2 regions of the Cronobacter universalis NCTC 9529 genome follow, and region 2 is predicted to be linked to the other one. Evidence: predicted binding sites of a transcription regulator. Region 2 holds the regulator's gene; the other holds the start of a gene.
The links. Region 2 encodes PhoB, which activates phosphate uptake and scavenging genes when phosphate is short. Its sites were predicted from a motif close to CTGTCATAAAACTGNCNNAT; they were not measured.
Positions count from the first base shown of each region.

Region 1: opgB (phosphatidylglycerol--membrane-oligosaccharide glycerophosphotransferase) is a predicted target of PhoB. The motif match lies at 2,845-2,864, and genes of this name have one in related genera.

Region 1 covers NZ_CP012257.1:638,472-643,916, reverse strand. Annotated here, with positions in the region: gene AFK65_RS02960 (threonine/serine exporter) at 1-209, shown strand, start outside; gene AFK65_RS02955 (MarR family winged helix-turn-helix transcriptional regulator) at 275-730, shown strand; gene AFK65_RS02950 (organic hydroperoxide resistance protein) at 811-1,239, shown strand; gene dnaT (primosomal protein DnaT) at 1,462-2,007, shown strand; gene dnaC (DNA replication protein DnaC) at 2,010-2,747, shown strand; gene opgB (phosphatidylglycerol--membrane-oligosaccharide glycerophosphotransferase) at 3,113-5,404, shown strand; gene AFK65_RS02930 (GGDEF domain-containing protein) at 5,414-5,445, opposite strand, start outside.
Region 2 covers NZ_CP012257.1:1,059,978-1,065,422, forward strand. Annotated here, with positions in the region: gene sbcC (exonuclease subunit SbcC) at 1-1,238, opposite strand, end outside; gene sbcD (exonuclease subunit SbcD) at 1,235-2,449, opposite strand; gene phoB (phosphate response regulator transcription factor PhoB) at 2,648-3,337, shown strand; gene phoR (phosphate regulon sensor histidine kinase PhoR) at 3,360-4,673, shown strand; gene brnQ (branched-chain amino acid transporter carrier protein BrnQ) at 5,072-5,445, shown strand, end outside.

The DNA.
Region 1 (5,445 bases), 420 kb from region 2:
CCGTTGCGGCGGTCATCCCGATGTTTCCCGGCATTTCGGCCTATTCAGCGATGATCGCCGCCGTGAAAATCAGCCACTTTGGTTACACCGACGCATTAATGATCTCGCTGGTGACCAACTTTCTTAAAGCGGCGTCCACTGTCGGCGCGCTCTCTATTGGGCTTTCGCTGCCCGGCCTGTGGCTCTATCGAAAACGCCCGCGGGTATAGAGGCTATTACAGCAACAGGCAAAACCTCACTTGCAATTAAATCGCGCACTACTTATATTGAAAGCATGAAGACGACACAACAAACAAGCAAAGCGCTCTCGCTGGATTTAGACAACCAGCTCTGCTTCGCGCTCTACTCGACAAACCTGGCGCTGCATAAAATTTATCGCCAGTTGCTGACGCCGCTCGGGCTGACGTACCCGCAATATCTGGTGATGCTGGTGCTGTGGGAGCAGGACGACGTCACGGTTTCTGAGATTGGCGAGCGGCTCTATCTGGACTCCGCCACGCTGACGCCGCTGTTAAAGCGGATGGAAACGGCAGGACTTCTGATGCGTCAGCGCTCGCGCCAGGATGAGCGACAAGTGATCGTCACGCTCACCGACGCAGGCCGGCAGTTAAAGGCCGCCGCTCATAACATACCGGGCTCGGTGCTCTGCGCCACCGCCTGCGATAAAGACACCTTGCTGGATCTGAAAGATCAGCTTGAAGCATTACGCCACAATCTGAATCAGCAGTAAGCGCCATCTGCGGATGGCGTGAGAGCAACAGATAAGTAGCACGCGATTAAATAGCCTAAAACTTAAATAAGGAATATTGCATGTCTTTAGAAAACGTCATCTACCGCGCCAAAGCAAAAGCTACCGGAGGCCGCGACGGTCGCGCCACCTCGTCTGACGGCGTGCTGGATGTGAAGCTGGGCGTACCGAAAGAGATGGGCGGCATGGGCGGCGACGTCACCAACCCGGAACAGCTGTTTGCCGCAGGCTACTCCGCCTGCTTCCTGGGCGCGATGAAATTTGTCTCCGCCCGCGACAAAATCGCGATGCCGAAAGACGCGTTTATCGAAGGCGAAGTCGGGATCGGTCCGCTGCCGACCGGTTTTGGCATCGAAGCGAAACTGAATATCCACCTGCCGGGGATGGACGCGGCAGAGGCGCAGAAACTGGTCGATGCGGCGCATATTGTCTGCCCGTACTCTAACGCGACCCGCGGCAACATCGACGTCACTCTGAACATCATTGCCTGACGCTATCCCCGCTAACGGGGAAGCTTAAAATAAAAAAACGAAACTGCCCTCACCAGGGGACGCGGAGCGCGCCAGATGTCATGGCGCGCTCTTTTTTTACGTGCGTTTCCGCGCGCCAATAAGCTCAAACCCCGCCTCTGACTATGCTACTATGAAGGAATTATCGCCTCTGCTGGCCATTTATGCGCCAGTGTCTGATAACGCTTTGATTGAGAACGTTTTATGTCTTCCAGAATCCTGACCCCTGATGTCGTTGATATTGACGCCTTCCGGCGCAATCCCGGCAGCGCGCTGGCGCACGCCGAACGTGGGGCCGTGGCGGTGTTTGATAACAATGCGCCCGCATTTTATGCCGTGACGCCGGCGCGCATGGCGGAACTGCTGGCGCTGGAAAAACAGCTCGCCGCGCCCCGCTCCGATGTCGCGCTGGAAGCGCAATTCTTCGACGAAGGCAACGACGCCGCCCAGCCCGTCCCGGTGCCGATGGGCAAATTCGCCATGTATCCGGGCTGGCAGCCCGATCCGGAGTTTCAGCGTATGGCCGCGCTCTGGGGCATTCCGCTGGCGCAGCCGGTCACCAGCGAAGAGCTGGCCTCGTTTGTCGCCTACTGGCAGGCGGAGGGCAAAGTCTTCCACCATATCCAGTGGCAGCAGAAGCTGGCGCGCAGCATTCAGATGAACCGCGCCACCTTTACGTCATCGGCGCGACGCGACGTCAACGCCATCGCGCAGCCGGACGACCATATTCCTGACGGCTTTCGAGGGTAAACATGAAAAACGTCACTGACCTGATGATGCGCCTGAAGCGGCTGATGCCGCCCGACGTTAAACCGGCCTTTAAAACCGGTGAAGAGCTGATCGCCTGGCAGCAGGAGCAGGGGCGGATCCGTTCAGAGGCCATTGAGCGTGAAAACCGCGCGATGAAAATGCAGCGCACGTTTAACCGTTCCGGCATTCGTCCGCTGCACCAGAACTGTTCGTTCGATAACTACCGTGTCGAAAACGACGGGCAGATGAACGCCCTCAGCAAAGCGCGCCAGTATGTCGACGCCTTTGACGACAACATCGCGAGCTTTGTCTTCGCCGGTAAACCGGGCACCGGCAAAAACCATCTTGCCGCCGCCATCTGTAACGAGCTGCTGCTGCGCGGCAAATCGGTAATGATCATTACCGTCGCCGATATCATGTCGGCCATGAAAGACACGTTCGGCAGCCGCGAAACCAGCGAAGAGCGCCTCCTGAACGATCTGAGCAGCGTCGATCTGCTAGTGATCGACGAGATCGGTATGCAGAGCGAATCACGCTACGAAAAAGTGATCATCAACCAGCTGGTGGATCGGCGCTCGTCCTCCAAGCGTCCGACCGGCATGCTGACCAACCAGAACATGGATGAGATGACCAAACTGCTCGGCGAGCGCGTGATGGATCGTATGCGTCTTGGCAACAGCCTGTGGGTGAACTTCAACTGGGACAGCTACCGCAGCCGCGTCACCGGTAAAGAGTACTGAGCCCGCCTTTTCATGGGGCGCGTTTTCTGCGCCCCGACACGCCCCCTTCCCTGCCGTCTCGCTTCGCTTTCCCCGCCCTGTAGCGAAATAGTCGCTGTTATAACATTTTCATGAAAGAAGCTGCTTTTTACTGTGTCCGCTTACTGTCCATAACTAAACATCGGTTTCCCGCTGACGCCCTTCGTTATGCCGCGCCACAGGCGCTGAGACGCGGCTCAAAAATTTGCATTTCTAAACCTTGTCTGAACTGATCCACATAAAGATGACGCTAAAATTGTAGGAATATGACAGCAAAGTTATATTTCGCTGTTAAAAAAGCGGTTTAACCCCAACGGGCCTGGCGCCTTCGCTGCGAGGATGTGGTGTTGTCAGAGTGGCTTTCCATACTTTTCTTTATCGCCTCGGTGGCGCTTTACGCCTTTAAGGCGGGTCGTAACACCTGGTGGTTTATCGCCACCCTGGTGGTGTTAGGGCTGTTCATTATCCTCAATCTGACGCTGCTCGCCAGCAACTATTTCACCGGCGACGGCATTACCGACGCGGTGCTCTACACTCTGACCAGCAGTCTCGCCGGCGCGGGCGTCAGTAAATACATTCTGCCCGGTATCGGGCTTGTCGCGGCGCTGCTGGCGGTCTTCGGGCTCCTGACGTGGATTTTGCGCCGTCGCCGCCACCTGCCTTATCACTTCGGTTACAGCTTCGCGGCGCTGTTGCTGGCGCTCGCCTCGGTGGACGCCAGCCCGGCGTTTCGCCAGATAACGGAACTGGTGAAATCCCAGACCGCCGAAGGTAGCCCGGATTTCGCGGCATATTATAAAGAGCCGCAAAAACGTATTGAGAACCCGCAGCTCAACCTGGTCTATATCTACGGCGAGAGCCTGGAGCGCACCTATTTTGACGACAAGGCGTTCCCGAACCTGACGCCGGATCTGGGCGCGCTCAAAAATGAAGGCATCGATTTCAGCCACACCGCGCAACTGCCCGGCACTGACTATACCATCGCCGGGATGGTCGCCTCCCAGTGCGGCATCCCGCTCTTCGCGCCCTTTGAGGGGAACGCGTCCGCGTCGATGTCGAGTTTCTTCCCGCAGAACGTTTGCCTTGGGGATATCCTGAAAAACTCCGGTTATGAGAACTACTTTATTCAGGGCGCGAACCTGCGCTTTGCCGGTAAAGACGTCTTCCTGAAATCTCACGGCTTCGATCATCTCTACGGCGCCGAGGAGCTGAAAAGCGTGGTGGCGGACCCGGCTTATCGCAATGACTGGGGCTTCTACGACGACACGGTGCTGGACGAGGTCTGGAAGCAATACGAAGCCCTCTCGAAAGCGGGTAAGCGCTTTTCGCTCTTTACGCTGACGGTTGATACGCATCACCCGGACGGTTTCGTGTCGCGCACCTGCAAACGTAAGAGCTACCCGTTCGATGGCAAGCCGAACCAGTCTTTCAGCGCGGTGAGTTGCAGCCAGGAGCATGTCGCGGCGCTTATCAACAAAATCAAAGCCTCGCCCTATTTTAAAAACACCGTCATCGTGGTCTCGTCCGATCATCTGGCGATGAACAACACCGCTTATAAATATCTCAGCAAGCAGGATCGCAATAACCTGTTCTTTATTCTGCGCGGCGACCAGCCGCAGCAGGATGTGGTCGCGGTGAAGCGCAACACAATGGATAACGGCGCGACGGTGCTGGATGTTCTCGGCGGGGATAACTATCTGGGGCTCGGGCGCAGCAGCCTCTCCGGCCAGTCGCTCTCGACGGTGTTCCTGAACATGAAATCGAAAGTGCTGGCGTGGAAGCCCGATATCATCAGCCTGTGGAAATTCCCGTCGAAGATAGACAACTTCACGGTCGACACGCAAAAACAGACCATCGCGTTTTCCGGCAGCCACTTCCGCCTGCCGCTTTTACTGCGCGTGTCGGATAAACGTATCGAGCCGCTGCCGGAGAGCGAATACTCCGCGCCGCTGCGCTTCCAGCTGGCGGATTTCGCCCCGCGCGACAACTTCCTGTGGGTGGATAACTGCTACAAGATGGCGCGCCTGTGGGCGCCCGCGCTGGCGCTCTCCACCGACTACTGCGTCTCGCAGGGCCAGCTCGGCGGCGAGCAGAAGGTACAGCGGGTGGATAAAGCTGTCTGGCAGGGCAAAGCGGCGTTTCGCGATACGGTCATCGACACCGCGCGCTACCAGCGCAACGTCGAAACGCTCAAAGTGATGGATAACGACATCCGCTATCAGGCCGACAGCTTTATCTTCAACGTGGCGGGCGCGCCGGAAGAGGTGAAACAGTTCTCCGGCATTTCACGCCAGGAATCCTGGGGCCGCTGGTCTAACGCGCAGCTCGGCGAGGAAGTGAAAATCGAATATAACCAGCCCCTGCCGGAGAAATTCGACCTGGTCATTACCGCCAAAGCGTTTGGCCCGAACGCCGGGAAACCGATGCCGGTGAAAGTGGGCGAGAGCGAACAGACGCTGACGCTCGGCAGCGAGGTGTCCACCACCACGCTGCATTTTGAGAATCCGATGCGCAGCAACACGCTGGTGATCGTGCCGCCGGATCCGCAGTCGACCAACGAAGGGAATATTCTCGGGCACTCGCCGCGCCGTCTCGGCATCGGCATGGTGTCCATCAAGGTGATTAACGCGAGCGGGTGATCCCGCTCGCTAGCCGATCCGCTTTCTGCGCTTCTCGGAGT
Region 2 (5,445 bases):
TGCGCGGCGTCCTCCGGCGAGAGCGCAAGCCCGGCGTCCGGCAGCGCGTCGCGCTTGCGGCGGGTGGCGTCGAGCGTCTCGTTCAGCGTACGCAACTGTTCGCGGTCGCGCTTTTGCTGCGCCAGCACCGCGCGCCAGCCCGCGAGCTCGCTGCTCCAGAGGCGAAAGCGGTCGTGCTCCGCAAGCCACTGGCCGAGTTGCGTGAGTTCTGCCGTCTGCGCCTGCGCCTGTTGCGCGGCGGCCTGGCGGATCTCCCGGCGGCGCTGCTGGTTTTCCTGTAAGCGAACGCTTACTTCTTCATACTGGCGGCTGGTCGCGATAAAGGCGGTTTCCAGCTCCTGACAGCGCAGCCAGGCCGGACGCAGTTTTTCCGCCGGTAGCGCCGCCTCAAGCCGCGCCAGATCCGGGGCGGCGGCCTGTAGTGCTTGATCCGCCGCCGCCGCCGCATGGCGCGCCGCGTCGAGCGCGCTGGCAAGCGCGGTGCGCTGCGTCAGCCACAGGTGTTCTTGCTGTAACTGGCGCTGGCGGGCGAGCAGCGTTTTTTCCTCGTCAGTGAGCGCCTGCAAACCTGTGGTTAAGCTTTCCCGTTGCGCTTCGTCCAGCAGGCGCACGCCCTGCGCCTGCGATTCGAGCTTCTCAAGCTGGCTGCGGGCTTCTTTATGCTGTTCGAAAATACGCGCCGAGACCTGGCCGTAGATTTCCGTGCCGGTCAGCTCTTCCAGCAGTTCGGCGCGCGCTTTTGCTTCGGCATTGAGAAAGGCGGCGAACTGCCCCTGCGAGAGCATCATCGAACGGGTGAAACGGTCGTAATCCAGCCCCGTCAGCGCGGCAATTCTGTCGAGTTTGTCTTTGATTTTATCGGCGACGATTTTACCGTCTTCGCAGCGCGCCAGCTCTACGCGCGGCGCCTGTAAATTGCCATCTGGCTGGCCGCGCGCGCGGCTCTGGCTCCAGAAGGCGCGCCAGGCGACGCCTTTGACTTCAAACTCCACTTCCGCCAGACACTCGGCGGTGTCGCGCGTCATCAGGTCATTCTGGCTTTGCGACAGCGCGTTCAGGCGCGGCGTGCGGTGGTAGAGCGCAAGGCAGATGGCATCCAGCAGCGTGGTTTTGCCCGCGCCGGTCGGGCCGGTAATGGCGAAGAGTCCGTTGCTTGCGAACGGTTCAGCGGTAAAGTCGATTTTCCATTCGCCTTTCAGCGAATTCAGGTTTTTCAGCCGCAGGGTTAAGATTTTCATGCCTCGTCCTCCTCGTGCAGGCTCTCCAGCGTGCGGGCGAAGAGCGTGCGCAGGCGCGCTTTCTCCGGCTCCTCCAGCGCTTCCAGCTCCAGGCGGCGCTCAAACACCTCTTCCGGCCCCAGCTCGCTGAGCGTTTCGGTGCTGAGCGTGCCGAGCGCGCGCTCGCGCATTTCGCGGCTGCGGCGCAGAAGGACGACCTCCACCGGCAGGCTTTCGGTGAGCAGGCTTATCTGACGGTGCATATCATGCAGAAACTCGGCGGTGTCGATTTCGATATCGAGCCAGACTTTCGGCTCGTCCGGCGCGTCGCGCCACTGTTCGAGCTGCGCGGTAATGGACTCCAGGCTGCCTTTCAGCACCGCCAGCGGCTGGCTGACCGGCACCGGCAGGGCCGTGACGTCGCGCAGTTTGCCGTCGGCGAACTCCACCAGATAAACGCTTTTCTCTTTGCCGGTTTCATCAAAGCTCAGCGCAATCGGCGAGCCGCTGTAGCGGATATGCTCGCAGCCCGCCACTTTCTGGGCGCGGTGGATATGCCCGAGCGCGATATAATCGGCGGGCGGAAAGCGGTCCGCCGGGAAGGCGTCGAGCGTGCCTATATAGATGTCGCGCACCGCGTCACTTTTGGTCACGCCGACGGTGGTAAGATGGCCGGTCGCGATAACAGGCAGGTTGCGCTCGCCGCGAAGCGCGCAGGCGGCCTCATAGCTTTGCTGATAGTGCAGGCTGATGGCCTCCAGCAACTGCTGCTGTTTTTCACGACCCGACTGCCCGCCAAGGCTTCGCAGCACGTCGCGCGGGCGCAAAAACGGCACCGGGCAGAGCACCGCGCCCGGCTCGCCGTCGCGGCGGTATAAGAGAGTGGCCTGCGTTTCTGGCGTGAGCTGAGCGCTGGCGATAACCTGCGTGTTCAGGCAGGCCAGCAGTTCGCGGGATTCATTGAGCGTCGCGACCGAATCGTGGTTGCCGCCGAGCACGATAAGCGGGCAGTTCGCCGCCTGAAGTTTGACGACAAAGCGGTTGTAGAGCTCGCGCGCGTAGCTTGGCGGCGCGCCGGTATCGAAGATGTCGCCCGCGACGATGATGGCGTCCACCTGATGCGCTATCGCGGCGTTCAGCAGCCAGTCGAGAAAGGCTTCATGTTCGGCGGCGCGGCTTTTGGCGTAAAAATTTTGACCAAGATGCCAGTCTGAGGTATGCAGAATACGCATGGGATGCCCTGTGGCGAAAAAGCGAGAAGGGGATTATAAACATCCAGTACCGCGGGTGTCCTGTTTCGTCGCGCCGCCGGGTTTTTCCCGGCGTGCTGACAGGTCATCTTACGGTCATCTTTTTCATAAATCTGTCATAAATCTGACGCATAATGGCGCCGCATAACATACTGTTTACTTTATTTAACAGGGCGAATCATGGCGAGACGTATTCTGGTCGTTGAAGATGAAGCACCTATCCGCGAGATGGTGTGTTTCGTACTGGAACAAAACGGCTTCCAGCCGGTGGAAGCGGAAGATTATGACAGTGCGGTGAATCAACTCAATGAGCCCTGGCCCGATCTGATTTTGCTGGACTGGATGCTGCCCGGCGGATCGGGGATCCAGTTTATTAAACATATCAAACGCGAAGCGCTGACCCGCGAGATCCCTGTGGTGATGCTGACCGCGCGCGGCGAGGAAGAAGATCGCGTGCGTGGGCTGGAAACGGGCGCCGACGATTACATTACCAAACCGTTCTCCCCGAAAGAGCTGGTGGCGCGTATTAAAGCGGTCATGCGCCGTATCTCGCCGATGGCGGTGGATGAAGTCATCGAAATGCAGGGCTTAAGCCTCGATCCGTCATCGCACCGGGTGATGACCGGCGAAAGTCCTCTCGATATGGGGCCGACTGAATTCAAGCTGTTACATTTCTTTATGACGCACCCGGAGCGCGTTTACAGCCGCGAACAGTTGCTGAATAACGTCTGGGGCACCAACGTGTATGTGGAAGATCGTACCGTGGATGTGCATATCCGTCGCCTGCGTAAGGCGCTGGAACAGAGCGGTCATGACAGAATGGTACAAACGGTGCGCGGTACGGGTTATCGGTTCTCAACCCGTTTTTAAACCCAAAACAGGAGTGTGACGCGTGCTGGAACGGCTGTCATGGAAAAGACTGGTGCTGGAGCTGTTTTTTTGCTGTATTCCGGCGCTGGTGCTCGGGGCGATATTCGGCTATCTGGCATGGTTTTTACTGGCGGCGGTGACCGGATTGCTTATCTGGCATTTCTGGAATTTGTTGCGCCTCTCCTGGTGGCTGTGGGTCGATCGCAGCATGACGCCGCCGCCCGGCAGCGGCAGCTGGGAGCCGCTGCTCTACGGCCTGCACCAGATGCAGTTGCGCAATAAGAAACGCCGCCGCGAACTGGGCAATCTTATCAAACGCTTTCGCAGCGGCGCGGAATCCCTGCCGGACGCCGTGGTGCTGACCACGGAAGAGGGCGTCATCTTCTGGTGCAACGGTCTTGCGCAACAGCTGCTTGGCCTGCGCTGGCCTGACGATAACGGCCAGAACATCTTAAACCTGCTGCGCTACCCGGAATTCACCAGCTATCTGCGCGGCCAGGAGTTTAACCGGCCACTGCATCTGGTGCTCAACAACGGGCGTCATCTTGAATTTCGCGTGATGCCGTACAGCGAAGATCAGCTGTTAATGGTGGCGCGCGACGTCACGCAGATGCATCAGCTCGAAGGGGCGCGGCGTAACTTTTTCGCGAACGTCAGCCATGAGTTGCGCACGCCGCTGACCGTCTTGCAGGGTTATCTGGAGATGATGCACGAGCAGACGCTCGAAGGGCCGCTGCGTGAAAAAGCGCTGCATACGATGCGCGAGCAGACCTTCCGTATGGAAGGGCTGGTGAAACAGCTACTTACGCTTTCGAAAATCGAGGCGGCGCCCGCGATGCAACTCAACGAAACGATAGACGTGCCGCTGATGCTGCGGGTGGTGGAGCGCGAAGCGCAGACGCTGAGCCAGCAGAAGCATACCTTCACGTTTGAGGTCGATCCGCAGCTCAAAGTGCTCGGCAACGACGAGCAGTTGCGCAGCGCGATTTCAAACCTGGTCTATAACGCGGTCAACCATACGCCCGAGGGCACGCACATTACGGTGCGCTGGGAGCATGTGGCGAACGGCGCGCGTTTTAGCGTGGCCGACACCGGGCCGGGGATCGCCGCGGAGCATATTCCGCGCCTCACCGAGCGATTCTATCGCGTGGATAAGGCGCGCTCGCGCCAGACGGGCGGCAGCGGGCTGGGGCTTGCGATTGTGAAACATGCGCTGACGCACCACGACGCGCGTCTGGAGATTGAAAGTACGCCAGGCAAAGGCACCACGTTTTCGTTCCTTCTGCCGGAGCGGCTGATTGTGACATCGCCCGCCAGAACCGTTTCTGCGGTTTAATTCGTAAAGCTTCCTTTCCAAGGCCAGCCATAAGCTGGCCTTATTCATTTTTTCATCGCCTTTGAACGCTTTTTTCAGCGTTTGGCGCTTTTTTGCTCGCGCGAATCGCCGGAGGTTTTTTACGATTTCAGATTTTATCACTGCCCTGAAACTTAGATCTGGCATAAAGGTCTGGTTTTACGATCCCGTCTTGCCTTTAAACGTTATAAGCGTTTAAATTGCGCCCCTGCTCTTGCCAGACCGACTGTTTTTACGGGGTAAATCGAAAAACAATTCTTCGCCAGCGTAATCGGGAAGCATATCCCGCTGTCAGCCCTGGAAATAGCGGCGTTTTCGTCAGGTGACTGGCGGTAAAAAATTATTCAATTTCAACACCACATCCACAGGCAGTAAATCTTATGACCCATCACTTAAAATCGCGCGACATTATCGCACTGGGGTTTATGACCTTTGCGCTGTTCGTTGGCGCGGGCAATATCATTTTCCCTCCCATGGTTGGTTTGCAGGCCGGTCCGCATGTCTGGATGGCGGCGATCGGCTTTCTGATCACGGCCGTTGGTCTGCCTGTGCTGACCGTGGTGGCGCTGGCGAAAGTCGGCGGCGGCGTTGACAGCCTGAGCCATCCGATTGGCCGCGTGGCGGGCATTCTGCTGGCGACCGTCTGCTATCTGGCCGTCGGGCCGCTGTTCGCCACACCGCGCACCGCGACCGTGTCGTTTGAAGTGGGTATTGCGCCGCTCACCGGCGACGGTGCGCTGCCGCTGCTCATCTA